DNA from 4 places in the Streptomyces sp. NRRL B-3229 genome. Region 1 is predicted to be linked to each of the others. Evidence: riboswitches for the same ligand, from Rfam matches in the RefSeq annotation. Region 1 holds a riboswitch; each other region holds the start of a gene.

The links. Region 1 has a riboswitch for cyclic di-AMP ahead of IF54_RS0111080 (C40 family peptidase). Riboswitches for the same ligand answer to the same signal wherever they lie in the genome.
Region 2: it holds a riboswitch for cyclic di-AMP, as region 1 does, so the genes downstream of both, IF54_RS0102890 (M23 family metallopeptidase) here and IF54_RS0111080 (C40 family peptidase) in region 1, are expected to answer to the same signal.
Region 3: it holds a riboswitch for cyclic di-AMP, as region 1 does, so the genes downstream of both, IF54_RS0123915 (transglycosylase SLT domain-containing protein) here and IF54_RS0111080 (C40 family peptidase) in region 1, are expected to answer to the same signal.
Region 4: it holds a riboswitch for cyclic di-AMP, as region 1 does, so the genes downstream of both, IF54_RS0116410 (M23 family metallopeptidase) here and IF54_RS0111080 (C40 family peptidase) in region 1, are expected to answer to the same signal.

What each region holds. Positions count from the first base shown of each region.
Region 1 covers NZ_JOGP01000006.1:175,710-182,641, reverse strand. Annotated here, with positions in the region: gene IF54_RS0111095 (NlpC/P60 family protein) at 1-534, opposite strand, end outside; gene IF54_RS0111090 (hypothetical protein) at 990-1,343, shown strand; gene IF54_RS0111085 (tellurite resistance/C4-dicarboxylate transporter family protein) at 1,321-2,304, opposite strand; gene IF54_RS0111080 (C40 family peptidase) at 2,406-3,563, opposite strand; cyclic di-AMP (ydaO/yuaA leader) riboswitch at 3,572-3,718, opposite strand; gene pcrA (DNA helicase PcrA) at 4,197-6,680, shown strand; gene IF54_RS0111070 (M23 family metallopeptidase) at 6,828-6,932, opposite strand, start outside.
Region 2 covers NZ_JOGP01000001.1:658,809-665,740, reverse strand. Annotated here, with positions in the region: gene IF54_RS0102905 (DNA gyrase/topoisomerase IV subunit A) at 1-520, opposite strand, end outside; gene IF54_RS0102900 (M16 family metallopeptidase) at 952-2,346, shown strand; gene IF54_RS0102895 (M16 family metallopeptidase) at 2,343-3,731, shown strand; cyclic di-AMP (ydaO/yuaA leader) riboswitch at 4,021-4,183, shown strand; gene IF54_RS0102890 (M23 family metallopeptidase) at 4,197-4,958, shown strand; gene IF54_RS0102885 (GntR family transcriptional regulator) at 5,161-5,856, shown strand; gene IF54_RS0102880 (HPr family phosphocarrier protein) at 5,993-6,274, opposite strand; gene IF54_RS0102875 (bifunctional GNAT family N-acetyltransferase/acetate--CoA ligase family protein) at 6,481-6,932, shown strand, end outside.
Region 3 covers NZ_JOGP01000015.1:5,191-12,122, forward strand. Annotated here, with positions in the region: gene IF54_RS0123895 (LolA family protein) at 1-627, opposite strand, end outside; gene IF54_RS0123900 (polyprenyl synthetase family protein) at 858-1,868, opposite strand; partial or broken gene IF54_RS44195 (CocE/NonD family hydrolase) at 2,151-3,559, shown strand; cyclic di-AMP (ydaO/yuaA leader) riboswitch at 3,971-4,145, shown strand; gene IF54_RS0123915 (transglycosylase SLT domain-containing protein) at 4,151-4,633, shown strand; gene IF54_RS0123920 (HAD family hydrolase) at 4,669-5,481, opposite strand; gene IF54_RS0123925 (LacI family DNA-binding transcriptional regulator) at 5,955-6,932, opposite strand, start outside.
Region 4 covers NZ_JOGP01000009.1:7,859-14,790, reverse strand. Annotated here, with positions in the region: gene IF54_RS0116445 (amino acid permease) at 1-149, shown strand, start outside; tRNA gene IF54_RS0116440 (tRNA-Lys) at 248-320, shown strand; gene IF54_RS0116435 (dihydrofolate reductase family protein) at 433-1,560, opposite strand; gene IF54_RS0116430 (MarR family winged helix-turn-helix transcriptional regulator) at 1,630-2,139, shown strand; gene IF54_RS0116425 (GTP cyclohydrolase II) at 2,295-2,936, shown strand; gene IF54_RS0116420 (class II glutamine amidotransferase) at 2,999-3,748, opposite strand; tRNA gene IF54_RS0116415 (tRNA-Met) at 3,871-3,944, shown strand; cyclic di-AMP (ydaO/yuaA leader) riboswitch at 4,181-4,338, shown strand; gene IF54_RS0116410 (M23 family metallopeptidase) at 4,350-5,375, shown strand; gene IF54_RS0116405 (aldo/keto reductase) at 5,483-6,427, shown strand; gene IF54_RS0116400 (PrsW family intramembrane metalloprotease) at 6,564-6,932, opposite strand, start outside.

The DNA.
Region 1 (6,932 bases):
CTCGGCCTGACGGGACTTCAGGGCATCCAGCTCGATGTGTGCGGCACCGCGCAGTTGCTCGATCTCCCGCAGCTGCCGGCGGACGTTCGCCACCGAGGCCGCCTGTCTGCTGCCGGCCCGTTCGACGAACTCGGCGCCGTCCAGGTAGTGGTCGGGGTTGTCGGAGAGGGCGAGCTGCATCGCGGGGTCGAGTCCGCCGCCCCGGTACTGCGCGGCGGCGATCGCGCCCAGCCCGTCCCGGGCATCGTTGAGCTGTGCTGTCCTGCGGGCCGCCTGGTCGCGCAGGGCGTTGAGCCGGGTTTCAGCGGCCTCCGCCTTCTCCTTCGCGCCGTTGTACTTCTCGGTGGCGGTCTCCGCCTCCTGGTAGAGCTGGTCCACCTTGGCCTTGACCTGCGCGGGCGTGAGCTGCGGCTCGGCGTGCCCGGTCCCGTCGAAGCCCGCCGCGGTCGCCGCCCCGGCGAGGGCGATCGTCGCCGCCGTACGGACCGTATGGCCGCCGGCCGAGCGTTGACGGGGCTTGCGGTGCGCTGCCACGTGGACTGCACGTCCTTTCGTCCGACCGCCGCCCCGGGACCCAGGGACGTACGGACGCCAGGAGGGAGCGGCCGTACGACCGCCCGGGGCGGTGTGCGCGTCCGGCGACGGCCCACACAGGGGGAGCGGACCGCCGCCGGACCTTCTCGGCGGTGGTGGCCGACTGCCGCCCCTGGCCCGGGCGGCGGTGGGGAGCCGGTCACCTGGTGGAGGACGCTAAACCTGCCTGTGTCCGGGAGGTAACGCGTTGTGCGGAAGTGCCGTCAGGTAATCGACTGGTGACCGAAGGTGACCGCGTTGCCAGGGTGCCGCCGTCGACTTCGCGTGGTGCGCTGACCGAAGTCGGGATTTTCTGCCGCTCAGGAGGTTTGGAGTGCTACGGACCGCATATATGCAGCATCTTCCGACGGGGGCGGTGCGGCCGCACCTAGGGGGCCGCAATAGGCTCCGGCCCCATGGACGTACTCATCCATCTCTTCGTCGGCCTGCACATCATCGGCATCGCCTCGCTGCTCGGCGGTTTCCTCACCCAGATGAAGGCGATGGGCCAGGGCGCCGCCCGGTTCGTCCCCGCGATGCTGCACGGCGCCGCGACCATGCTGGTCACCGGCGTGATCCTGGTCGGCCTCAACCAGGCCGACGACCAGCACGTCAACAACATCAAGATCGGCGTGAAGCTGGCCCTGTTGATCGTGATCCTCGGACTCGTCTACGTGAAGCGCGACGACGAGAAGGTCGACAAGGGGCTGTTCGGCCTGGTCGGCGCGCTGACCACGGCCAACGTCTTCATCGCGGTTCTGTGGACCTGAGAGCGGCACGCGCCTCGGCGACCGCTCCCACGGCGACGGCCAGCCAGGCCGCCACCGCGATCCACAGCAGCACCTCACCCGGCACCTTCAGCCAGGAGACGTCCACGGCGGCGGCGACGGACAGGGTCGCCGCGGCGGACATGCCCATGGGGAAGACGGTGGCCCAGCGCCGCACGTCGTAGCGCGGCCGCGGCCGCATGCACTCGGCCACCAGCAGCACGGCGTACCAGGCCAGGTCCAGCACCAGCAGCGTGACGGTCACCGCGCGCAGTACGCCCAGGTCGTCGTCGTTCCACAGGTACAGGGGCGCGCTGTCCGCGGCGATCAGCTGCGCGCCGACCAGGGCCGAGATGCCGAGCGCGCCGCCCGCGATCCAGTGGTCCCCGTGGCCCTCGAGCACCTGGCGCGGGTCGAAGCGGAAGAGCGCGACGCCGTAGAGGACCAGACCGAGCCAGAACAGCACGAGCGCGGTGTGCGCGAGCCAGGCCGCAGACTCGGCCGTCGCGAGGGTGGCGCCGAGGACCGCGAGACCCTCGGTCGCCACGCAGCTCAGGAACACTCCGCCGGGCATCCGCCGTGTCCAGTGGCGCACGACGAACACGATCAGCACCGGCCACAGCAGCGCGGCCAGCGCGAGCAGCGCCTCGGCCAGGGACTGCCGGCCGAGCGCGGAGAAGCGGGTGCCGAGGACGGTGGTCGCCGCCACCGCGGTCAGGGCGCCCGGCGTCCCGGCCTCGGCGGCCCATCGGGCGCGCTCCCGCAGCAGTCGTACGGCGAACTCGGCGGCCAGTCCCAGCCAGGCCGCGCAGCCGATCACCAGGGCGATCCGGGACAGCGTCTCGTAGCCCGTCAGATGCAGCCCGACCGACAGGATGCCGGTCGCCAGCACGGCGGCCCCGGCGGCGGGCGGGCGCTGCGTCCACCAGACGCGCAAGGGGGAGTGCGGGGAGGTACCGGCCATGGACCGATGCTAGGAAGCTCCGCGCGGCCCGTGAGCGGGGCGCGCACGCGCGCGTGGGGGAAATCGCGCGGGCGCAGGTGCGCCGCCCGAGTCACGGGACCTCATGCCGGTCGCACCACGCTGTGGATCGCCGACTCGCCGTCGTAGTAGATCGACTCCTCGCGGACGTACGCGCCCGGCTTGGGGGCGTGGATCATCATGCCGTTGCCGATGTAGAGGCCGACGTGGCTGATGTCGTCGTAGAAGAAGACCAGGTCGCCGGGCTGGGCGTCGGCCAGGGAGACCGTGGTGCCGGCGTTGACCTGGTCGTAGGTGACGCGGGGGAGGGTGACGCCGGCGGCCTTCCAGGCGGCCTGGGTGAGGCCCGAGCAGTCGTAGGACCCGGGGCCGGTGGCGCCCCACACATAGGGTTTGCCGATCTGCGCCCGGGCGAAGGCGAGGGCCTTGGCGGCCCTGGTGGCGTACGAGGGGTCGGTCGCCGTCGAGGTGCCGGTGCCCGGCGTGCTCTCCTGCCGGCCCGCCTCCTGACCCGCCCCCTGCGCGGCCTTCTCCGCGGCCGCCTGCTGCCGGGCCAGCTCCGCCGCCTTGCGGGCCGCGGCCTCCTGCTTCAGCTTCTCGATCGCCGCGAGGCGAGCCTTCTCCTGGGCCGTCAGCTCCGACAGCAGCTCGCGCGCGTCGGCGAGCTTCTTCTGGACGGTCGCCTTCGCGGTCTTCAGGTCGCTCTGCGTCTCGGTGAGCGACTGGAGGCTCTGGGAGGCCTCCTGACGCTTCTTCATCGTCGCCGACTGCTCGGAGACGTAGTCGTCCACCGCGCCCTTCTGACGGCTCGTGAGGCGGCCCATCAGCTGCGTCTGGTCGAAGTAGTCCTGCGGGGTGTCGGCGAGCAGGAAGGTCGCGGTGCCGGGCGCGGCGGCCCCGGTGCGGTACTGCTCGGCGGCGAAGGAACCGAGCTCCTCCCGCGCCTGGTTGAGTTTCTCGGTGCGCCGCGCGACGTCGTCGAGGAGGGTGTCGACCCGCTTGCGCTGCTTGGTCGTCCTCTCCTTGGCCGCGTTGTAGGTGTCGGTCGCCGACTCGGCCTGGCGGTAGAGGTCGTCGACCTTCTTCTCGACCTCTTCGAGACTGGCTCGGTCATCGGCCGGCGCGGCGTTCGCCGACTGGGACAGCAGGGCCACGGAGGTGAGGGCGGCCGTCGCGAGGGCCGGGGTCCGTATGCCTGCTACGCGCGTACCAGCGGGACGCGACTTGCGGTGCGACGCCAAGGGAGGCGACTCCTTCCGTGCTCCGCCTACCGGGTTAGCTGTCGGGTTCGGGCGGGAAGGGTTGCCCTACGGCGCTCCCGTGGGCGGGAGTCGGCCGATTCACCCCGGGGTTCGGTGGGTCCCCGGCTCCGGGCGCGCGGCGGCGCTGTCGGACTCGGCGGAGGCCGCGCGGCCCGGCGACGTTCGCCGGAGGGGGTCGTACGGCCTACCGGGAACGGTAGCCAACTGGTGCGGCCCCTGTGAAGGTTGATGTTCGATATGCCCGATACATTTTCGTGACCTTCGGGCAGGGGCGCGTCTCTGACCCGTGATCTTCAGTCAGGGGTGCGTGCCCGTGACCTTCGATCAGGCGGGCGTGCCTGACGGTCGGCGCCGAGTGGTCTGTCGCGGCTCGAGTGCTCTGGTGGGGCGTGCTCGCGAGGCGGAGGAAGGGCGGTTCGGCGCGGTCGCTGTGCCCGTCCGGTGGGCCGCGGAGCGTGACGGGGTGGTTCCGGAGGGTCCTGGACCGGCGTCGGGCGGACGGGCCGGGGCAGGTGCCGCGGACCTGCGCCCGGGCGCCGGGCGTCCCCGATTCCGGCGATGTTCTCAGGGCGGCGGCGGGCTGTCAGTGGGGCACCCTAGACTCGGAGAGCGATGAGCAGCCTCTTTGACGACAGCTTCCTGGCGGACCTCCAGGCCCCTCGCGGGCACGCGGAGGAACCCCCGCCGCCGCCCGAGGACGACCACGTGCCGGAACCCGTTCCGGACGATCTGTTCGGCGGGAAGTTCGACGTGCCCCCGGACCGGGACGCCTACTACCGCGACGGCGCCCCCCGCCCCGTGCTGGACCCGGCCGCGCTCCTGGACGGGCTGAACGAGAACCAGCGCGCCGCCGTCGTGCACTCCGGCACCCCGCTGCTCATCGTGGCCGGCGCCGGCTCCGGCAAGACCCGGGTGCTTACACACCGCATCGCCCACCTCCTCGGCGAGCGCCAGGTCCACCCGGGCCAGATCCTCGCGATCACCTTCACCAACAAGGCCGCCGGCGAGATGAAGGAGCGCGTCGAGCAGCTCGTCGGCCCGCGGGCCAACGCGATGTGGGTCATGACCTTCCACAGCGCCTGCGTGCGGATCCTGCGCAGGGAGTCGAAGAAGCTCGGGTTCACCTCCTCCTTCTCGATCTACGACGCCGCCGACTCCAAGCGTCTGATGGCCCTGGTCTGCCGCGATCTGGACCTCGACCCCAAGAAGTTCCCGCCGAAGTCCTTCAGCGCCAAGATCAGCAACCTGAAGAACGAGCTGATCGACGAGGAGGACTTCGCCGCCCAGGCCGCCGACGGCTTCGAGAAGACCCTCGCCCAGGCCTACGCCATGTACCAGTCGCGGCTGCGCGAGGCCAACGCCCTCGACTTCGACGACCTGATCATGACGACGGTCAACCTGCTGCGCGCCTTCCCGGACGTCGCCGAGCACTACCGCCGCCGCTTCCGGCATGTCCTCGTCGACGAGTACCAGGACACCAACCACGCCCAGTACGCGCTGGTCAGGGAGCTGGTCGGCACCTCCGAGCACCCCGTCGACGTACCACCGGGCGAGCACGACCTGCCGCCCGCCGAGCTCTGTGTCGTCGGTGACGCCGACCAGTCGATCTACGCCTTCCGCGGTGCGACCATCCGCAACATCCTCCAGTTCGAGGAGGACTACCCGGACGCGACGACGATCCTCCTGGAGCAGAACTACCGCTCCACCCAGACGATCCTCACCGCCGCCAACGCCGTCATCGAGCGCAACGAGTCCCGCCGCCCCAAGAACCTGTGGACCAACGCCGGCGCGGGCGCGCGCATCACCGGCTATGTCGCCGACACCGAGCACGACGAGGCGCAGTTCGTCGCCGACGAGATAGACCGTCTCACCGACGCGGGCGACGCGAAGGCCGGCGATGTCGCGGTCTTCTACCGCACCAACGCACAGTCCCGTGTCTTCGAAGAGGTCTTCATCCGCGTCGGCCTGCCCTACAAGGTCGTCGGCGGCGTCCGCTTCTACGAGCGCAAGGAGGTCCGGGACGTCCTGGCCTACCTGCGCGTCCTCGCCAACCCGGAGGACTCGGTGCCGCTGCGCCGGATCCTCAACGTGCCCAAGCGGGGCATCGGCGACCGCGCGGAAGCGATGATCGACGCCCTCTCCCAGCGCGAGAAGATCAGCTTCCCGCAGGCGCTCAAGCGCGTCGACGAGGCGTACGGCATGGCCGCGCGCTCCACCAACGCCGTCAAGCGCTTCAACGTGCTGATGGAGGAGCTCCGGACCATCGTCGAGTCCGGCGCGGGCCCGGCGACCGTCCTGGAAGCCGTCCTCGAACGCACCGGTTACCTCGCCGAGTTGCAGGCCTCCACCGACCCCCAGGACGAGACCCGCATCGAGAACCTCCAGGAACTCGCCGCCGTGGCCCTGGAGTTCGAGCAGGAGTCCGGCGAGGGCGAGGAGACCGGCTCGCTCTCCGACTTCCTGGAGCGGGTCGCGCTCGTCGCCGACTCCGACCAGATCCCCGACGAGGACGAGGACGGCTCCGGCGTCATCACCCTGATGACCCTGCACACCGCCAAGGGCCTGGAGTTCCCGGTCGTCTTCCTCACCGGCATGGAGGACGGCGTTTTCCCGCACATGCGCGCCCTCGGCCAGACCAAGGAACTGGAGGAGGAGCGGCGCCTTGCGTACGTCGGCATCACGCGCGCGCGTGAGCGGCTGTACCTGACCCGGTCCTCCCTGCGCAGCGCCTGGGGGCAGCCGTCGTACAACCCGCCCTCCCGCTTCCTGGAGGAGATTCCGGCACAGCACGTCGACTGGAAGCGCACGGGGGCGACCGCCGCTCCCGCGGGACCGGTCTCGGGCATCGCCGCCTCGCTGTCCTCGTCCCGGTCGCGTTCCTCGGCGTCGGGTGCGTCCGGCTTCGCGACGCGCCGGACCTCGGAGAAGCCGGTGGTCGCGCTCGCTGTCGGCGACCGGGTCACGCACGACCAGTTCGGGCTGGGCACCGTGGTCGGGGTCAAGGGCACCGGCGCCAACGCCGAGGCGACCATCGACTTCGGGGAGGCCAAGCCGAAGCGGCTGCTGCTGCGGTACGCGCCGGTGGAGAAGCTGTAGCTGCGCGAAAGCGAAAGGGCCGGTCCGGGGGTTCTGCTCCGGGTCCGGCCCGGTATGTACGGCCTGGGTCGACTCGTGGGTCGGGTTCGTACGGCCCGGGCGGCTGGTGTTTCGGTTCGTACGGCCCGGGGCGGTTGGTGGTTCGGGTTACGTCGGGTCCAGCCCGTGGCTGCGCAGCCACGGCAGGGGGTCTATGGCCGCACCGCCGGCCGGGTGCACTTCGAAGTGCAGGTGGGGGCCGGTCGAGTTGCC
Region 2 (6,932 bases), on a different contig from region 1:
CGGCGGGCAGCGCGCCCGGCTCCTGCTCCTGGCCGTCGTAGTTGGGCGCGAAGTCGACGGTGTCCTCGTCGATGGACTCCGTCATCAGGCTCGCGGCCTCGGCGGCGCGGCACTCGGTGTACCGCATGGCGGCCGGCGGGTCGTCGTTGCCCAGCGAGCCGAAGTTCCCGTGGCCGTCGACCAGCGGGACGCTCATCGAGAAGGGCTGCGCCATGCGCACGAGGGCGTCGTAGATCGACGTGTCTCCGTGCGGGTGCAGCTTGCCCATGACCTCGCCGACCACGCGCGCGCACTTCACATAGCCGCGGTCGGGGCGCAGGCCCATCTCGTTCATCTGGTAGACGATGCGCCGGTGCACCGGCTTGAGGCCGTCGCGGGCGTCGGGGAGCGCGCGGGAGTAGATGACCGAGTACGCGTACTCGAGGTACGAGCCCTTCATCTCGTCCACGACGTCGATGTCGAGGATCCGCTCCTCGTACGAGTCGTCGGGCGGCGGGGTCTTCGTGCTGCGGCGGGCCATCGCTGCCGGCTCCTCTTTTCTGGTCGCTCGCCTACGGGTCGCTCACATCGGCCCTTTGGCTCACTCTTGCTGAAGCGTGAACAGGATCTGACGCGGACCATTGTGGACCGCGGCACTGACAGTCCGGGCCAGGACCCGGCTGAGCCACCTGGCAGGCGACCACCGGGCCACCTGGCAGGCGACCACCGGGCCACCTCGCAGGCGACCACAACGTCGCCCGACCGGCGACCACCGGTCACCCGGCTCGGCGCTCGCGCAGTGCCCCGCTCACGGTTGCCCGCAGGCTACGCGATCCGCTGTGGGCGTACGCGCCCCGGGAACTTCACCCAGGGTCCGCACGCTTGCATACAGTGGCAGGACCGGCAGGAAAACAGCTCCACAAACCGCGGTTTTCAACGACCGCGACCGCGATCGAAGGGACGTACATGCCCATGGGTCACACGGCCACAGACCAGGCAGGCACCGGGGGCCTGACAGCGACCGAGCACCGCCTGGCCAACGGCCTTCGCGTGGTGCTCTCCGAGGACCACCTGACCCCGGTCGCGGCGGTGTGCCTCTGGTACGACGTCGGTTCGCGCCACGAGGTCAAGGGCCGTACCGGCCTGGCTCACCTCTTCGAGCACCTGATGTTCCAGGGGTCGAAGCAGGTGCACGGCAACGGGCACTTCGAGCTCGTCCAGGGCGCGGGCGGCTCGCTCAACGGCACCACCAGCTTCGAGCGCACCAACTACTTCGAGACCATGCCGACCCACCAGCTGGAGCTCGCCCTCTGGCTGGAGGCCGACCGCATGGGCTCCCTGCTGGCCGCCCTCGACGACGAGTCGATGGAGAACCAGCGCGACGTCGTCAAGAACGAGCGCAGGCAGCGCTACGACAACGTCCCCTACGGCACCGCGTTCGAGAAGCTCACCGCGCTCGCCTACCCCGAGGGCCACCCCTACCACCACACCCCGATCGGTTCGATGGCCGACCTGGACGCGGCCACCCTGGAGGACGCGCGCGCGTTCTTCCGTACGTACTACGCGCCCAACAACGCCGTCCTGTCGGTCGTCGGCGACATCGACCCGGAGCAGACGCTCGCCTGGATCGAGAAGTACTTCGGCTCCATCCCCTCGCACGACGGCAAGCCCGCGCCCCGCGACGGCTCGCTTCCCGAGATCATCGGCGAGCAGCTGCGCGAGGTCGTCGAGGAAGAGGTCCCCGCGCGCGCGTTGATGGCCGCCTACCGGCTGCCCCACGACGGCACCCGCGAGGCGGACGCGGCCGATCTCGCCCTGACCGTCCTCGGCGGCGGCGAGTCGTCCCGCCTCTACAACCGGCTCGTACGGCGCGACCGTACGGCCGTCGCGGCCGGCTTCGGCCTGCTGCGCCTCGCCGGAGCGCCCTCTTTGGGCTGGCTGGACGTGAAGACCTCCGGGGACGTCGAGGTGCCGGTCATCGAGGCCGCCATCGACGAGGAGCTCGCGCGGTTCGCCGCGGAGGGGCCCACCGCCGAGGAGATGGAGCGCGCCCAGGCCCAGTTGGAGCGCGAGTGGCTGGACCGGCTCGGCACCGTCGCGGGCCGCGCCGACGAACTGTGCCGCTACGCCGTCCTGTTCGGCGACCCGCAGCTCGCCCTGACGGCCGTGCAGCGCGTCCTGGACGTGAGCGCCGAGGAGGTCCAGGCCGTCGCCAAGGCCAAGCTGCGTCCCGACAACCGGGCGGTGCTGGTCTACGAGCCCACCGCCCCCGCCGAGATCGCCGAAAGTGCCGAGGACGCCTCCGAGGACCCGCAGGCCGCGGCGACCGTAGAAGCCACCGACGAGAACGAGGAGGCGGCCAAGTGACCGAGCTCGCCGCGATGGAATTCCACCCGCAGCCGCAGGCGGGCGAGCCCAAGGTCTGGGCCTTCCCCGCCCCCGAGCGCGGAACGCTGGACAACGGCCTCACGCTGCTGCGCTGCCACCGCCCCGGCCAGCAGGTCGTCGCCGTCGAGGTGCTCCTGGACGCGCCCCTGGACGCCGAGCCGGCCGGCCTGGACGGCGTCGCCACGATCATGGCGCGCGCCTTCTCCGAGGGCACCGACAAGCACTCCGCCGAGGACTTCGCCGCCGAGCTGGAACGCTGCGGCGCCACCCTCGACGCGCACGCCGACCACCCCGGCGTCCGTCTCAGCCTCGAGGTGCCCGCCTCACGCCTCGCCAAGGCGCTCGGTCTGCTGGCCGACGCCCTCAGGGCGCCCGCGTTCGCGGACAGCGAGGTCGAGCGGCTCGTCACCAACCGCCTGGACGAGATCCCGCACGAGCTGGCCAACCCGTCCCGCCGCGCCGCCAAGGAGCTCTCCCGGGAGCTGTTCCCGGCGGACTCGCGCATGTCCCGTCCGCGCCAGGGCACCGCGGAGACCGTCGAGAACATCGACTCCGCCGCCGTACGCGCCTTCTACGAGAAGCACGTACGCCCCGCCACCGCGACCGCCGTGGTCGTCGGCGACCTCACCGGCATCGACCTGGACGCGCTGCTCGCCGACACCCTCGGCTCCTGGACCGGCTCCGCGGCCCAGCCGCGCCCCGTGCCGCCGGTGACCGCCGACGACACCGGCCGGGTCGTCATCGTGGACCGCCCCGGAGCCGTCCAGACGCAGCTCCTGATCGGCCGAACCGGCTCCGACCGGCACGCACGCGTGTGGCCCGCGCAGGTGCTCGGCACGTACTGCCTCGGCGGCACCCTCACCTCCCGACTGGACCGGGTCCTGCGCGAGGAGAAGGGCTACACCTACGGCGTGCGCGCGTTCGGGCAGGTCCTCAGGTCCGCTCCGGACGGCTCGGGGGCCGCGATGCTCGCCATCAGCGGCTCCGTGGACACCCCGAACACCGGTCCCGCCCTGGACGACCTGTGGAAGGTGCTGCGCACGCTCGCCGAGGGCGGTCTCACCGACGCCGAGCGCGACGTCGCCGTGCAGAACCTCGTGGGGGTGGCGCCGCTCAAGTACGAGACGGCGGCGGCCGTCGCGAGCACGCTGGCCGACCAGGTCGAGCAGCACCTGCCGGACGACTACCAGGCGACGCTGTACCAGCAGCTCGCCGCGACCGGCACCGTGGAGGCCACCGCGGCCGTCGTGAACGCCTTCCCGGTGGACCGCCTGGTGACGGTCCTGGTCGGCGACGCGGCCGCCATCAAGGAGCCCGTGGAGGCCCTCGGCATCGGCGAGGTCAAGGTCGTGACGGCCGAGTAGCGGACGGCACGCACGTCGTGGCAGCCGAGCAGAGGTCGGCACGCACGTCGCGACAGCGGAGTGGCGGACGGCATGACAGGGGCCCTGGTGACGGAAGCGTCACCAGGGCCCCTTCGACACCGAGGTCGCTCGGACACCCAACTCACTTAGATGTCCGAATTGGGGGGGAGGTTGCCTGTCTGCCCTGTGGGATGCGCTACAAACACCGTGATCCGTTTGGGCCTTGAAAGCCGTCCCGCTTAGCGTCATCCGGGCTGTTCGTCAGGCACTGCGCCGCGCCCGCGGCACCGGACAGCCATCGCCGAGTCCCCGTACGGCGCGAGCCAGGGGAGCCGGGGACCCACACCAAGTCCCTGGGGTGAATCGGGCGTCCGTGGCATCGCGCGGGGCTCGTAGGAGACCTTCCTGCTCCGAACCCGTCAGCTAACCCGGTAGGCGAGAAGGAAGGAAAGGATCAGCCACCACATGGCGTTCACCTGCGCCACCGGGAAGCACCGTCGTCCCAGCCGCATGAAGCGCACCACCGCCCGCGCCGCGGGCGTCGCCGCCCTCGCCACCACCGGCGTCATCGGCGCCGTCGCCGCCCCGGCGCTCGCCGCCGACAACTCCGTCACCGCCGTGGAGCAGAGCGGTCTCATGCCCGTCGTCAGCACCGGCCAGTCGCTCGCCGCGCAGATCGACGCGCAGGCCGTGGCCCAGGAGCAGGCCGCCGCGCAGAAGAAGGCGGCGGCCGAGGCCAAGCGCAAGGCCGAGGCCAGGGCCAAGGAGATACGCGAGGCCAAGGAGCGCGCCGCCCGCGAGGCCGAGCGCAAGCGCCTCAACGCCTTCGTCGCCCCGATCTCCGGCTCCTACATCTCCACCGGCTACAAGAGCGGTGGCTCCCTCTGGTCGTCCGGCAGCCACACCGGTGTCGACTTCCACGCCGCCAGCGGCACCTCCGTGCACGCGGTCGGCCGCGGCACCGTCGTGGAGGCCGGCTGGGGCGGGTCGTACGGCAACAACATCGTGATCAGGATGGCCGACGGCACGTACACCCAGTACGGCCATCTGTCGTCCATCGGCGTCTCGGTCGGCCAGTCGGTCACCCCGGGGCAGCAGATCGGCCTGTCCGGCGCGACCGGCAACGTCACCGGACCGCACCTGCACTTCGAGGCGCGCACCACCCCCGACTACGGCTCGGACATCGACCCCGTCGCCTACCTGCGTTCGCACGGCGTCAACGTCTGACACCGCTTCCGCGCGAGACCTCCGCGCGATCTCCGCGAAACCCCGGCTCCCCGAGCCGGGGTTTCGTCGTTTCCGGAGCCCCCTTGTCCAAAAAATATCCCCGGATTCCGGTCCGCCGTCGGAAATTCCCGCTGATTGCAATAGAGTCACTGAACACACGTCAATCGGCGACGTTTCGCGGGGATTAAGACGGAGGTCGGACATGCGTATTCCGGCGCACTCGGTATGCACGGCGATCCGGGACGACATCGTCGCCGGTGTCCACGAGCGCGGCAGCCGGCTCACCGAGGAACTGCTCGCCCGCCGCTACGGCGTCTCCCGTGTCCCGGTCCGGGAGGCACTGCGCACCCTGGAGGCCGAGGGCTTCGTGGTGACGCGGCGGCACGCGGGCGCGTGCGTTGCCGAACCGACCGAGCAGGAGGGTGCGGATCTCCTGGAGATGCGCCTGCTCCTCGAACCGCTCGGCGCCGCCCGGGCCGCCCAGCGGCGCACCGAGGCCCACCTCAAGGTGCTGCGCGGCCTGGTCCGACTGGGTCAGGAGCGTGCCAGGCGGGGCAACAGCGAGGATCTGCGCTCCCTGGGGGGCTGGTTCCACGAGACGCTCGCCCAGGCCGCCGGCAGCCCGGCGATGACCTCGGTGCTGACCCAGCTGCGGCACAAGATCGCGTGGATGTACGTCGTGGACGCGCCGGCCGACCCGGTGGAGTCGTGGGCGGAGCACGGCGCGATCGTGGACGCGGTGGCGCGCGGGGACGGCGAACGCGCGCGGGCGATCACGGCGCTGCACACCGAGCGCTCGGGCGGCGCGCACCGGTTGCGGCTCACCTCGGGGGCGGATCGCCCGGACCGTGTGAGGACCTCGCAACATCCTGTAAACGTGACAGGCCTGCGGCATTAACACGGGCGCCGTATACAAAGAGGAGGGAATTCGTGGGGCGGCATTTCTGCTGCCCGTAAAAGGGAAATGCGAAGGGCCCGCCCGATAATCCGGACGAGCCCTTCGACTTGTTTTACCGCGCTGCGCCCCGGAGAACTCAGACGGTCTCGGGAAGCTCCTCGAGTCCCTCGGCGACCAGCTTCGCGAGCCGGTCGAGGGCCGCGTCCGCGCCCTCGGCGTCGGAGGCGAGGACGACCTCCTCGCCGCCCTGGGCGCCGAGGCCGAGGACGGCCAGCATGGAGGCCGCGTTGACGGGGTTGCCGTCGGCCTTGGCGATCGTCACCGGGATACCTGCGGCCGTGGCGGCCCGGACGAAGATGGAAGCGGGTCGGGCGTGGAGGCCCTCGGCCCAGCCGACGTTGACGCGGCGCTCAGCCATGTGATGCTGCCCTTCGGTGTTCAGGGTTGTCTAGACCAGTTTCCCACACGTGAAGCGTCTCCGGAGGGGACCCGATGTCCCTCCCGGGGTGAGCGGTCGGACCGCGGCCTCGGTCCGACGTCCGTCCCGGCGAGTCCTCGTGCGCTCGCTCGTTCTCCACAGACTGCCTCGCGCCGTTGTCGTACGCGAGCCGTACTCTGGGGCCCATGCAGAGCGCGTCGGACCGGCACGAGTACCCCGCCCACTGGGAGGCCGACGTAGTGCTGCGCGACGGCGGCACCGCGCGCATCAGGCCCATCACCGTCGACGACGCCGATCGCCTGGTCAGCTTCTACGAGCAGGTCTCGGACGAGTCGAAGTACTACCGCTTCTTCGCGCCCTACCCACGCCTGTCCGCCAAGGACGTCCACCGCTTCACGCACCACGACTTCGTGGACCGGGTGGGACTCGCCGTCACCATCGGCGGCGAGTTCATCGCCACCGTACGCTACGACCGCATCGGCGAGGACGGCATGCCCGCCTCCGCCCCCGCCGACGAGGCCGAGGTCGCCTTCCTCGTCCAGGACGCCCACCAGGGGCGCGGTGTCGCCTCCGCCCTCCTGGAACACATCGGGGCCGTCGCGCGCGAGCGCGGCATCCGGCGCTTCGCCGCCGAGGT
Region 3 (6,932 bases), on a different contig from region 1:
GACGGTGATCGAGGTGGTCTTGTCGGCGGCCTTGAGGGCGTCCTCGGCAAGGTCCTTGGGGGTGGCCGGAAGCTCGTCCTTCTGCTTCCTGTCCCGCTCGGAGGCGGTGGTGTGGAAGACCGAGTTGGACTTGCTGTCGTAGCCCCAGACGTCCTTGCCGTTGTGAATGAGGCTGTACTCGGCCGCGTCCTCGAGCAGCGAGACCTTCTGCCTGTTCTCGCCGTCGGCCGCGACGCGCAGGGTGTGGGTGCCGGAGGCGAGCTCGGTCAGCTTGCCCGCCGGGTCGGCGGACGAACCGTCGCCCGAGCCCGAGGGGCCGGCGGCGGGGCCCAGCGAGTCGGCCAGGCCGCCGAGGTCCGGCAGGCCGAGGTCGGTGGTGATCTTCACGGTGCCGGACAGCTGCTGGACGTCCGACGCGGCGATCTTCTCGACGAGTTCCTGTGCGCTGATCTTCGGCAGGTCGGGGTCGCCGGAGTCGGCGAGCGCCGGGACGAGCCCGATGGTCGCCGCCGCGACTCCCACCACCGTGGCCGGGACGACGTAGCGCGCGGCCTTGCGCCGGCGCGCCGCGCGCAGTTCGTCGGCGTCCGCGGCGGTAGCGCTGTCGTCGGATGCGTTCGGTGCCATGTGTGCCTTACCTCCGTCGTCGGCGGCGGCTGTCAACTCCCGTACGTCCACCCGTAGCCGCCATTCTCACCCGAATCGGTGAGGAGTGGTGTTTTCCGTGGTGTCCATCTGACCAAATCGGCCATGAACATGCGTCAGACCACGGAGCCAACTCCGTGTACACCTGGGGTATGACACGACGCGCGAACGCCCCCTACGGAACCCGTAGGGGGCGTTCGTTCCAGGCACGGCTAGCCGGCGCGGTGGACCACCGCGTCGCACAGCTCCATCAGGGCCGCCTTCGCGTCGCACTCCCGCAGCGGGGCCAGGGCCGCGCGCGCGTCCTGGGCGTACTGCACGGTGTCCCGGCGGGCCTGTTCGAGGGCGGGGTGGGCGCGCAGCGCGGCCAGCGCCTCGGCGTGCCGGGCGTCGTCGGTGAGATCGGAGTCCAGGAGCTCGCACAGGGCGATGTCCTCGGCGAGCCCGAGGCGGGCGGCCCGCTCGCGCAGCCGCAGCACCGGCATGGTGGGGATGCCCTCGCGCAGGTCGGTGCCCGGGGTCTTGCCGGACTCGTGGGAGTCGGAGGCGATGTCCAGGACGTCGTCGGCGAGCTGGAAGGCGACGCCGAGGCGCTCGCCGTACTGGGTCAGGACGTCGACGACCCTCTCGTCGGCACCGGACATCATCGCGCCGAAGCGGCACGAGACCGCGACCAGCGAGCCGGTCTTGCCGCCGAGCACGTCGAGGTAGTGCTCGACCGGGTCTCGGCCGTCCATGGGCCCCGCGGTCTCCAGGATCTGGCCGGTGACCAGGCGTTCGAACGCCTCGGCCTGCACCCGGACCGCCTCAGGACCGAGGTCGGCCAGGATGTGCGAGGCCCGGGCGAACAGGAAGTCGCCGGTCAGCACGGCCACCGAGTTGCCCCAGCGGGTGTTGGCGCTGTCGACGCCGCGGCGCACCGCGGCCTCGTCCATCACGTCGTCGTGGTACAGCGTGGCGAGGTGCGTCAGCTCCACCACCACGGCGGACGGCACCACGCCGGGTGCGTACGGGTCGCCGAACTGGGCGGCGAGCATCACGAGGAGCGGACGGAACCGCTTTCCGCCCGCGCGCACCAGGTGCTGGGCGGCCTCCGTGATGAAGGGGACCTCGCTCTTGGTGGCTTCGAGCAGTCCCTCCTCGACAGCCGTCATTCCGGCCTGGACATCGGCTTCCAGAGCCTGGTCCCGCACGCTCAGCCCGAACGGCCCGACGACGGTCACGAGGGGTCTCCTGTCTGCTGGTGTCTTCTGGCGGTCAAACGGAATGTCGATAAGGCGCTGCCATCACTCAAGTCAGCGTATCCGGTCACCTTTGGATCACCGATAGCGCCCGCCCCGTCCATGCCAGGCGGTATCGGATCACGACCGGTATGTTTTTGATCACCTGAAATGATCGGATATCCATCGACTTGTAGGGAAGTAACCGACTGTGTCCCAGCTGCGCCGCACCGTGTGCCCGGTGCGTTGACACACGAGACGGTCCACGAGGACGTCCGTGTCCCGATGCCGGACGGGACGCTGCTGTACGCGCGCGTGTGGCGGCCGCTCACTCCCGAACCGGTACCCGCGATCCTGGAATACCCGCCGGACCGCCTCACCCACCGGACCGCGGCCCGCGACGGCCGGCGCCACCCTTGGTACGCGGCCCACGGCTACGCCTCCGTGGGGGTGGACGCGCGCGGGCACGGCGACAGCGAGGGCGTGCCGGGCGAGCCGTACGGGGCGGCCGAGCTCGCCGACGGGGTCGCGGTGATCGACTGGCTGGCCGCGCAGCCCTGGTGCGACGGGCGGGTCGGCATGATCGGCAGCTCCGGGGGCGGCTACGGCGCCCTGCGGATCGCGGCCCTCGCACCGGGGCCGCTCAAGGCGGTCGTCACGGTCTGCGGCACCGACGACCGCTACGACGGCGACGTGCACTACCTGGGCGGTTCCGTCCTCGCGGTGGACACGCACGCGTGGGCGGCGGCCACGCTCGCGCTCACGTGCCGGCCGCCGGACCCGCTCCACGTCGGCGACGCCTGGCGGGACATGTGGATCGGGCGCCTGGAGGCCGTGGAGCCGCCCCTGAACACCTGGCTCGCCCACCAGACCCGCGACGAGTACTGGCGCCGGGGCAGCGTCCGGGAGGACTACGGCGCGATCGACGCGGCCGTCCTGGCGGTGGGCGGATGGCACGACCCGTACCGCGACACCGTCCTCCGGCTGGTCGAGCACCTGCCCGCCGACCGGGTCCGCGGGATCATCGGCTCCTGGCCCCACCCGTACCCGGACCACGGTCCACCGGGCCCGGCGACCGGCGTTCTCCGGGAGACCCTGCGCTGGTGGGACCAGCACCTCAGGGGGATCGACACCGGCGTGATGGGCGAGCCCGTGCTGCGCGCCCACGTCAGCGACTCCCACCCCCCGGCGACGGCCCACGGCGCCCTGTCCTCGAACTGCCGGTACGGGGGCGTGAGGCGGACCTCGCGTTCTCGGATCCCGCGTTCCCGGATCCCGCGCCCTCGACTCCCGCACCCTCGGACCTCGCGTTCTCGGACATCGCGGTCTCGGACATCGCGGTCTCGGACATCGCGTCCGCGAACCTCGCGTCCTCGGACGGCGCGTCCTCGGACGGCGTGGTCGAAAAGCCGGAGCAGGCCGCGCAGCTCGGGGTGGACCGTGGCGTGGCCGCCGACGGGTGGAGTCCCGTGACCCTGGACGAGCCCCCTCCCGAGCGCCTGGTGGTGCGGGACGTGGCCAAGGGCGAGTGGCGTCTGGAGATCGATCCCCGGTACGGCGGCACGCGCGTGTACCCCGACGGGCTGGAGTGCACCGAGGACGTGCGGGAGACGTACACGATCGTCGAGCAGGACCCCCTGTCGGCGCGCACCCGCTCGGACTGGTCGATCCGGCTGCACCGGCCGGACCTCGCCTGGGACACCACCGTGCGCACCCGTTCGGAGATCAGCTGCGACGGCGGCGACTTCCACACCTCGAACGAGGTCATCTGCACCGAGGGCGGCGAGGTGGTCTTCCACCGGACATGGGAGAAGCGCATCCCACGAACGGCCGGTTGAAACCCAGTTGGGCCTCTTGCCCGTTTTGGGCGTCTTGCGCATGGGCGTGACTTGACTCACTCCGGCTGACGGACCGGCAGATATCCGGAACCTCTCAATCCGCCTTTCCCGGCGCACAAGTTGAGGCTTGCGACCGCAAAGGATCAAGTGCCCCAAATGCCACCGACCAAGGTCAATAGGCATTGCATGTGAATTCGCCACTTGTTCCGGACATGTGCTCTCGCATACGTTCCCGGCCTGTCGGGCGGACGCCGAATCCTGCCACCGCCCGTACACCCACCGAGAAACCACGGCAGGAGCGGGGGACCCAGGTAAGTCGCCGGACCGGGCGTCTTCGGACATACCGGTACGGCTCGGAGTGAAGTCATGCCTTTTGCGGGCATGGCCGGGCAGCTCCCCGCCCGAACCCGACAGCTCACCTCGCAGGCGACGGAGAGGAACTTCGCCATGCCCGCTGCCGCTCAGCACCGCGCTTCCCGCACCAACCGTCTCGTCCGCAAGCTCGCGATCGCCGGAACCGGGGTCGCCGTCCTCGCGCTCCCGCTCGTCGGCGCGACCACCGCGTCCGCGGCCACCCCGACCGTGCAGACCGCGACCACCCTCGGGTACGCCAACAACCTCGACGGCTGGATCCGCGCCTCGCTCGCCGTCATGGCCGAGCACGGGATCCCCGGCTCCTACGACGGCATCTACCGCAACGTCATCCGCGAGTCCTCCGGCAACCCCTACGCCATCAACCTCTGGGACTCCAACGCGGCCGCCGGCACCCCGTCCAAGGGCCTGCTCCAGGTGATCGACCCGACTTTCAACGCGTACCACGTGGCCAACACCTCGTGGGACCCGTACGACCCGGTGGCGAACATCACCGCGGCCTGCAACTACGCGGCGGCGCGGTACGGGTCCATCGACAACGTGTTCGGCGCGTACTAGGAACGGCGCCTGCTGGGAATTACGCCCGCTGGGAACTACGCCTGGCTGAACAGTCTTTCGAGGACGACGGCGATGCCGTCGTCCTCGTTCGACAGGGTCACCTCGTCGGCCACGGCCTTGAGCTCGGGGTGGGCGTTGGCCATGGCGACGCCGTGGGCCGCCCAGTCGAACATGGGGATGTCGTTCGGCATGTCCCCGAAGGCGATCGTCACCTCGGGTCCCAGGCCCAGGTGTTCGGCGGCCAGCGCGAGCCCGGTCGCCTTGGTGATGCCGCATGGCTGGAGTTCGACGGTACCGGGCCCCGACATGGTGACGGTGGCCAGCGAACCGACCACCGAGCGGGCCGTGACCGCCAACTCGTCGTCGGACAGGTACGGGTGGCGCAGCAGGACCTTGCTGATCGGCTCGCACCACAGGTCGTCGCGCCGGCCGACCCGCACGGCGGGCAGGGTCGGGTGGGGCATCAGATAGCCCGGCTCGATGAGCGTGAGCCCGTCGACGCCGTCCTGGTCCACCGCGGCGTACACCTGCCCCACCTCCGCCTCGATCTTCCCGAGCGCGGTCTCGGCCAGCTCCCGGTCGAGGGTGACCGACCAGAGCAGACGGTCCGCGCCGGCGTCGTACACCTGCGCGCCCTGACCGCACACCGCGAGCCCCGTGCTGCCGAGGTCGTCGAGGAGGGGCCGCACTCTGGGGGCCGGCCGTCCCGTCACGACGAGGTGCTGGGCCCCGCCCTCCGCGACCCTGGCGAGCACGGCCAACGACCGGTCGGAGAGGGTGTCGTCGGCGCGGAGCAGCGTGCCGTCCAGGTCGGTGGCGATGAGTGAATATGCGGGGGAGGCGGCCATGATCAGAGAATACGGATGGTTGGCCCCTCCGACTCGACGCGAACCGGACGGCTGCTGCTTTCACATCTGTTGACGGCAGTTCCGGTTCCGGGAACACGGCGAGGCGGGACGCGCGCCCCCGTCCACCGTTCCGCCGCCGACCGCGGATGCACGTCAATGTCCCGTACGCCTCCCCCCCGTTGCCGGCCCGTCTCTGCCGCTACGGCGCCTGCGGGGCGGGGGGAAGTTCATATCGGGGCGGCGTCCCGCGAGGCGCTGCCCGCGGGCGGGGCGGGGGCGGTGACCGGGAGCGAGTCGCCAAGGCCTCCGACCGCGAGGGCGTACGTCGCCCTGCGATGCCCGCGGGCGACTTGGCGAAGCCGCCGACTGCGATGGCGTCCGACGCCTCCTGAAAGATGGCGCTCGCGCCCGTCTGTCTGCCCGGTGGTGGCCGTGAGGGTGTCAGGCGGCCGCTCGGTTTCCGTGCCGCCGCGCTACGCCGAGTCGCGCACCACCAGTTCCGTCGGGAGGATGACGCCCGCCGGGTCCTCGCCGGCGATCTGGGCCAGGAGCATGCGGACCATCTCGGTGCTGATGCGGTCGAAGGGCTGGCGCATGGTGGTGAGGGCGGGGGCGATGGCGGTGGCCGCCGGTGAGTCGTCGAAGCCGCCGACAGCGATGTCGTCGGGGACCGAACGACCCGACTGCTGAAGGACGTTGACCACACCCAGGGCCATGAGGTCGGAGGCGACGAACACGGCGTCCATGTCGGGGGCCTGGGACAGCAGGCGCCGGGCCGCGCGCTCACCGCCGCTGCGCCGGAAGTCGCCCTCCACCACGAGCGCCGGGTCGTAGGGCAGGCCCGCCTCGGCGAGCACGTCCCGGTAGCCGGCGAGCCGGTCCGGGCCGCCCGGCATGTCCAGCGGCCCGGTGACCATGCCGACGCGCCGACGGCCCCCCGCGAGGAGATGCCGGACCATCTCCTGGGCGCCCTCCCGGTCGGCGGCGGCCACGTAACTCACCTTGGTCCCCCGCCCGATCGGCTTGCCGCACACCACCAGCGGAATCCCGGCGTCGTGGAGTTCGGCCGCGACCGGGTCACCGCTGTGGTTGGACAGCAGCAGCACCCCGTCGACGTGGCCGGAGGTGATGTACCGGGTCAGGCGCCGCCGGTCGTCGTCGCTCTCGGCGAGCATGAGCAGCAGCGGGATGTCGTGCTGGGCGAGTCGCTCGGTGCACCCCCGCAGCAGGACGTTGAAGTTGGGGTCCTCGAAGAACTTCTCCTGCGGTTCCGTGAGCAGGAACGCCACCGAGTCGGAGCGGCCCGTACTGAGGCTGCGGGCATGCCGGTTGACCACGTACCCGGTCTTCCTGATGGCGGACTCCACGGCCCGCCCGGCGGCGGGCGAGACGTAGTGGCCGCCGTTCAGGAAGCGGGAGACGGTGCCCCGCGACACGCCCGCCTCCCGGGC
Region 4 (6,932 bases), on a different contig from region 1:
ACGCCCCGATCGCCGTCCTGGCCGTCCTCGGCTTCGCGTGGATCTGGTGGGCGGCCTCGGCCCGGCACTGGTTCCTCAACCCGGAGCACGAGCGCACCAAGGCCCGCGAGGCGGCCCGCGCGAACGCCCCCGAACCGGTCGATCCCTGACCTTTCCCACTCCCCGGCCCTTCTGACACGGCCGTGTCCCCGATACCCGATCGGAGACACGGCCACGTCCGGCTATGCTCGTGGGGGCAACATCGCCTGGGCCCTTAGCTCAATTGGCAGAGCAGTGGACTTTTAATCCATTGGTTGTGGGTTCGAGTCCCACAGGGCCTACGGGTTGCGGACGGGGGTAACTCCTCCGACCTGCTGTGCAGCGCCTGAGTCGGCTTCGGTCGGGTCGGGCGCTGTCTGCGTTTCGCGGGGCGCGGCCCGCGGCTCCCCACCGTCAGAGCAGGTGCCGGTTCGGGGTCTTCGCCTCGTCCTCGTGGCCGCTCAGGACCACCACGTCGACCCCCTGCCCGGTGAGCAGGCCGGTTCCGTCCGCCCCCGTCACGAACGTGTCCGGCTCCCGCCACGCCGTCACCACCCGCCGTACCCCCGCGTCCAGGATCAGCCGGGCGCAGGAGGCCGGGCGGGAGGCGCGCTGGGTGCAGGGTTCCAGGCTCGTGTAGACCGTGGCGGACGGCAGCCGCGGGTCGTCCGGGGCGATCTTCGCCAGGGCCGCCTCCTCCGCGTGCACGACCGGGTCGCCGGACTCGCGGGAGTGGCCGCGGGCCAACTCCGTGCCGTCGGCGGCCACCACCACCGCTCCCACGCTGAACGCCGTGCGGGACGGCGGGCACTGGGCGGCGAGTTCGCAGGCCAGCGTCAGCCAGTGGTGGTCCGCTGCGGCGGGGGTCGGGCCGGTGCCCGGTGCCGTGGGTTCGTAGCGCATCAGGACCACGTCCTCGATACGACGGGTCTCCACCAGCCGCAGCCGGCCGCCCTGGTAGCCGCCGGGGCCGAACAGCCGCGGGGCCTGCGGATCGCCGACGAACAGCGGGGCCAGCACCAGCTGCACCTCGTCCGCCAGGCCCTGCTGGAGGAGCTGGGTGTGGATACGGCCGCCGCCCTCGACCATGAGCCGCTCGACGCCGTACACCGCGTGCAGATGCTCCAGCAGGCGGCGCCAGTCCAGCGCCGGGCCGAGGGCGACCACGTCGGCCGCCAGGCCCAGCTCGCGGGCCCGGTCCGCGCCCTTGTCCGTCGTGTAGAGGACCTTCTCGCCGCCCGTGTGCCAGAAGTTCGCCGCGGGGTCCAGCTCGCCCGAGCCGCTGACCGTGACCTTCAGGGGGTACGGCGGCTTCCCGGCGGTGACCCGGGTGGCCCGGCGGGCCTCGGAGTTGACCAGCAGGCGGGGGTTGTCGGCGCGGATCGTGCCGGCGCCGATGAGGATCGCGTCCACCGAGGCGCGGACCTCGTCGACGCGGTCGAAGTCGGCCGGGCTGGAGAGAAGGAGCCGGTCGGAGCCGGTGTCGTCCAGGTAGCCGTCGAGGGAGACCGCGGCGGAGAGGAGGACGTGGGGGTGGGGCATCGGCGCGGTCCCTCTCGAAAAAGGATGGCGGGGCTTGGTTCAAGTTTGAAGCAAACCTACACTGGTGGCATGACGACCCGCTGGCTCAGCCCCGACGAACAGCGAGCCTGGCGTGCCTACATCGCCGCCTCGCTCCTCCTGGAGGACACCATCGACCGGCAGCTCCAGCAGGAGGCCGGCATGCCCCACCTGTACTACTCCATCCTCGCCAACCTCTCCGAGACCCCGGAGCGGCGGCTGCGGATGACCGATCTCGCCGAGGGGCTGAAGATCACCCGGCCCCGGCTGACGTACGCGGTCGCCCGGCTGGAGAAGGACGGGCTCGTGCGGCGCGAGAGCTGCCAGTGGGACAAGCGCGGCAGTGTCGCGGTGCTGACCGACGAGGGTATGGCAGTGCTGGAGCGGGCCGCGCCGGGCCATGTGGAGACGGTTCGCGCCGCGCTCATCGACCGGCTCACCCCGGAGCAGGTGCGGCAGTTGGAGGAGATCTTCACCAGCGTGACCGAGGGGCTCCTGGGGGAGGAGGGTGCCTCCGGGGAGATGCCGTGGCGGCGCCGGTCGTCCCCGTCGTGCTCGTGAGGGCCGAGCGCTGAGGGCCAAGTGCTGAGCGCCGCTGTCCGCGTGTGATGCGTGCCATAAATCCGTTGCTTCAAATTTAAAGCATGGGGTAGGGTCTCGATCAGTAGATCTGCTTCAAATCTGAAGCAGATATGCCTACGGACCGGAGTACCCGCATGACCGACCTGCCCGCCGCCACCCAGCGCTCCCGCGTCCGCGTCCCGCTGCGCTTCGGTGACGGCTACCGCGTGGACGCCGAACTCGTCACCTTCCACGGCCTGGCCGACGGACAGGAGCACCTCGCCGTCGTCCTCGGGAACCCCGCCCCCGGTGCCGTGCCGCTGGTGCGCCTGCACTCCGAGTGCCTGACCGGGGACGTCTTCGGCTCCGCCCGCTGCGACTGCGGGCCCCAGCTGCGCGAGGCGGTCGAGCGGATAGCCGAGCGCGGCGGTGTGCTGCTCTACCTCCGCCAGGAGGGCCGCGGTATCGGTCTCTACAACAAGCTCGACGCGTACGCCCTTCAGGACCAGGGTCTCGACACCTACGCGGCGAACACCGCGCTGGGCCTGCCCGAGGACGCCCGGGACTACACGGCGGCCGCGCAGATGCTGACCGCCCTCGGGATCGACGAGGTCGATCTGCTCTCCAACAACCCGGACAAGGCGGGCCAGTTGAGGGACCTGGGGATCGCCGTCCACGACCGTGTCCCCACCGGGGTGTTCACCACCGCGCACAACGTCCGCTACCTGCGCGCGAAGGTCCTCCAGACCCAGCACACGCTGCCGCTCGGGGAGTTGACGGAGCTCGGGGTCGGCTGAGCGGGCGAGCGTCTGCCGCTGGAGCCGTGCCGGGTGCGGGGTTCGGTGACGACGACCTCCCGTCACGCGTGTACGCGGACTCCCAGGTCGTCCCGCCGGATCTCCAGCACCTGGCGGTACGGCAACACCCGCCACGCCCCGACCGGTTGGGGCACCCCGCTCGACGCGACGACCACCCGGTCGCCCTCCGCCCGGTACCGCAGCCGGAAGAAGTCGGGCCCGCGCCGCCGGCTCACCTCGGAGTCCGGGTCCTCGTCGGCGTACGCGTACAGCGCCTCCTCCGTCAGCAGCAGGCAGTTCAGGCTCGCGAAGGACGCGCGGGCCCGGATGTCCTCGGCGGCCCGCGCGAGCGCGTCGACCGGGTCCTGGTCCCGCAGCAGCGTCAGCACCCGCAGGAAGAACCGCTCGGAGTCGGTGCTCCCGCCCGCCGCCGCGAGGAGACCGGGGTTGATGAGCTCGTCGAGGGCGCCGTACGGCGAGAAGAAGCCGTTGTGGGCGAAGGCGAGGCCGTCCGCGATGAACGGATGGGTGTCGCCCGGCACGACCGGCAGCCCGGGGCTCGCCATCCGCAGATGCAGTACGGCGGCGTCGGCACGCGTCCCGGCGAGGGCGTGCTCCCACAGCCAGTCCCCGGCGGCCGATGTGATCCCCCTGACCACCCGTGGCCTGCCCCCGCCCGCCCCGGGCCAGGCGGCGATCCCCCACCCGTCACCGTGCTCCCGGCTCAACTCCGTGAAGGGAAGAGCCAGTTCACCGAGGGCGGCGGTGAGCGGAAGAGGTGCGCGGGTGACCACGCCCAGGAGACGGCACATGGGCGTGACAGTACTAAGAGGGCTGGTTCCAGCCATCCAGCGGCGTGAAAGGGCAGGTCACAGGCGCTGGGCGGTAATGCGTGCGGGAGTCGCTCCCGGATGGCGTATGCTGGTTTCACCGACGCGGGGTGGAGCAGCTCGGTAGCTCGCTGGGCTCATAACCCAGAGGTCGCAGGTTCAAATCCTGTCCCCGCTACTCACGGCTCAGGGCCGGAGTCCAGTCATTGGGCTCCGGCCCTGAGTGTTTCCCGGGGCGCGCTCATGACCTGGCCTGAGCGATGCGGTCAACTCGCCCGTTTTTCACCGGTCATGGGCCGTAAGTCCTGCGGGATTTCGTTAATGATCAAGCGGAACGGCTTGGAATCGGACCCCCGGGTCTATTAACGTTCGATAACGCAGCGCGGTCGTCCCAGCCGTCACAAGAGACGGCTCCGTGCTCACGCGCCGAATTCCGCAAGGGAACCGGGGAACCACCACCTTGGGGTGAATCGCTCGTAGTCCGCCGTGGCCACACGGCGGGTATACGCGCGTAGGAGACCTTCCTGCTCCGAACCCGTCAGCTAACCCGGTAGGCGAGAAGGAAGGAAAGGAGCGCGCCCACGTGGCGTCCAACCCGCCTGCCCCCGAGGCCCCGTCCGTACCCCGCAGCACTCTCGTGTACGGCGGCTACCGCGCCGACGACGAGGCCCCCCTCGGCGAGTGGAACCCGACCGCGGACTCCTTCGCCCCCGTGCGAGGCCGGCACCGCGTGGCCAAGCAGCGCGGCGGCGGATTCGCCCGCAGCTCCACCGTTCTCGGCGTCGGTGTCATAGCCGCTGTCAGCGCCGGCGGCATGGCCAGCGCCAACACCGGCAAGCCGCCGGTCTCCATCTCGATGCCCGACCTGCCGAACGTCGGCTCGCTCATCTCGGACGACTCCGACTCCGGCGCCGCCGACACGAGCGCCTTCAGCAGCGTCGGCACCGCCACCGTCGATACCGCCAAGGGCACCTCGGACGCCGGTGAGGCGCTGCGCTCGCGCATCCTCGCCCAGGCCGAGACGCAGCAGGACCAGCTCGACACCAAGGCCGCCCAGGCCGTCGCGGAAGCCGCCCAGAAGGAGGCCGACGCGGCCGCCGCCAAGGCGGAGAAGGAAGCCCAGCAGCAGGCCGCCGCCGCGAAGAAGAAGGCGGAGGAGGCGGCCGCGAAGAAGGCCGAGGTCGCGCGTCTGGCCGAGCTCGCCAAGCAGTACACGCTGCCGACCTCGTCGTACACCATCACGGGGACCTTCGGTCAGGCCGGTTCGCTGTGGTCCTCCGGCTACCACACGGGCCTCGACTTCGCCGCCCCCACGGGCACCCTCATCAAGGCGATCCACAGCGGCACCGTCACGGAGGCCGGCTGGGCCGGTTCCTACGGCTACCGCACGATCCTCACCCTCGACGACGGCACCGAGCTGTGGTTCTGCCACCAGTCCTCGATCAGCGTCAGCGTGGGCCAGAAGGTCGGCACCGGTGACGTCATCGGCCGCGTGGGCGCCACCGGCAACGTGACGGGCGCGCACCTGCACCTGGAGGTCCACCCGGGCGGCGCGGCGACCGGCATCGACCCGATGGCGTGGCTCCAGGGCAAGGGGCTCAACCCCTGAGACTCCCTGAGGCTCTCTGAGGTTCGGAGGGGCTAATTCCGCTTGTTTGCGAGGATTTTGCGGCCGTGGCGGAAGATCCTCGTCGGGCGGGGGCGTTGACGTATCACATGACTTCTCTCCGCAAGCTCGGCTCCTCCGACCTCGAGGTCTTCCCGCTCGCCCTCGGCGGCAACGTCTTCGGCTGGACCGCCGACGAGGCCACGTCCTTCGCCGTCCTCGACGCGTACACCGCCGCGGGCGGCAACTTCGTCGACACGGCCGACTCGTACTCCTCGTGGGTGGACGGTAACTCCGGCGGCGAGTCCGAGACGATCATCGGCAAGTGGCTGGCCGCCCGCGGCAACCGCGACGACGTCGTCATCGCCACGAAGGTCAGCCAGCACCCCGACTTCAAGGGGCTGACCGCCGCCAACATCAAGGCCGCCGCCGACGCCTCCCTGAAGCGCCTCGGCACCGACCGCATCGACCTCTACTACACCCACTTCGACAAGACCGAGGTGCCGGTCGAGGAGATCATCGGCGCGCTGGACGAACTGGTGAAGGCGGGCAAGGTGCGCGCGATCGGCGCGTCCAACATCTCCGCCGCGCGGCTCTCGGAGTCCCTCGCCTTCTCCGACCGCGAGGGCCTGGCGCGCTATGTCGCCCTCCAGCCCCACTACAACCTGGTCTCACGCGACACGTACGAGGGCGAACTCCAGGCCGTCGCGTCCCGGGCGGGCCTCGCCGCCGTGCCGTACTACGCCCTCGCGTCCGGCTTCCTCACGGGCAAGTACCGCCCCGGCACGACGGTGGAGGGGGCGCGGGCGGCGGGAGCCGGCAAGCACCTCGACACCGACCGCGGCCGGAAGGTCCTCGCCGCCCTCGACGACATCGCCGAGTCCCACGCGGCCCCGGTCGCCACGATCGCCCTCGCCTGGCTCGCCGCCCAGCCGACGGTCACGGCCCCCATCGCCTCCGCCCGCACGGTGGAGCAGCTCCCGGCGCTGCTGGGGGTGGCGGACGTGACCCTGACGGAGGAGGAGCTGGGGCGTTTGACGGAGGCGTCGGCGTAAGGGGACGCGTCCGATCGAACCCGTCGGGCAGGGGACGGGCCGGTTCGACCCCGTCGGGCAGGGGGAGGGCCGGTTGGACCCCGTCGGCCTTCGGCGCAGGCCTCGCAGTCTCGCAGCGCTCGCAGCCCTTGCAGTCCTAGGTCCGATACGGGTTGTACGCGGGATACGGCGTCGGCTGGACCGGCTGGGACTGGACCGGCTGTGCCGGCTGATGCTGGACCGGCAGCGCAGGGTGGCCCGGCTGGGGCGGGTAGCCGTACACCCCGTACACGCCATACCCCCCGTACCCCGGCCAGGGCGGCGCGGCCACCGGCGGGGCCGTCACCCGGGCCGCGTGGTCGAGGGCCGGCCGGGCCACCTCCCGGCGCCGCCACAGCTCCTGGAGCAGTTCCCGCTCCCGTACGACGAAGTCCGCGTTCGCCCGGCCGAGCCGCCCCCGCCGCCGTAGGAAAGCGAGCGAGGTCGCGTACGCCTCGTACTGCGCGACCGCCCGCCCCGCGGGCCG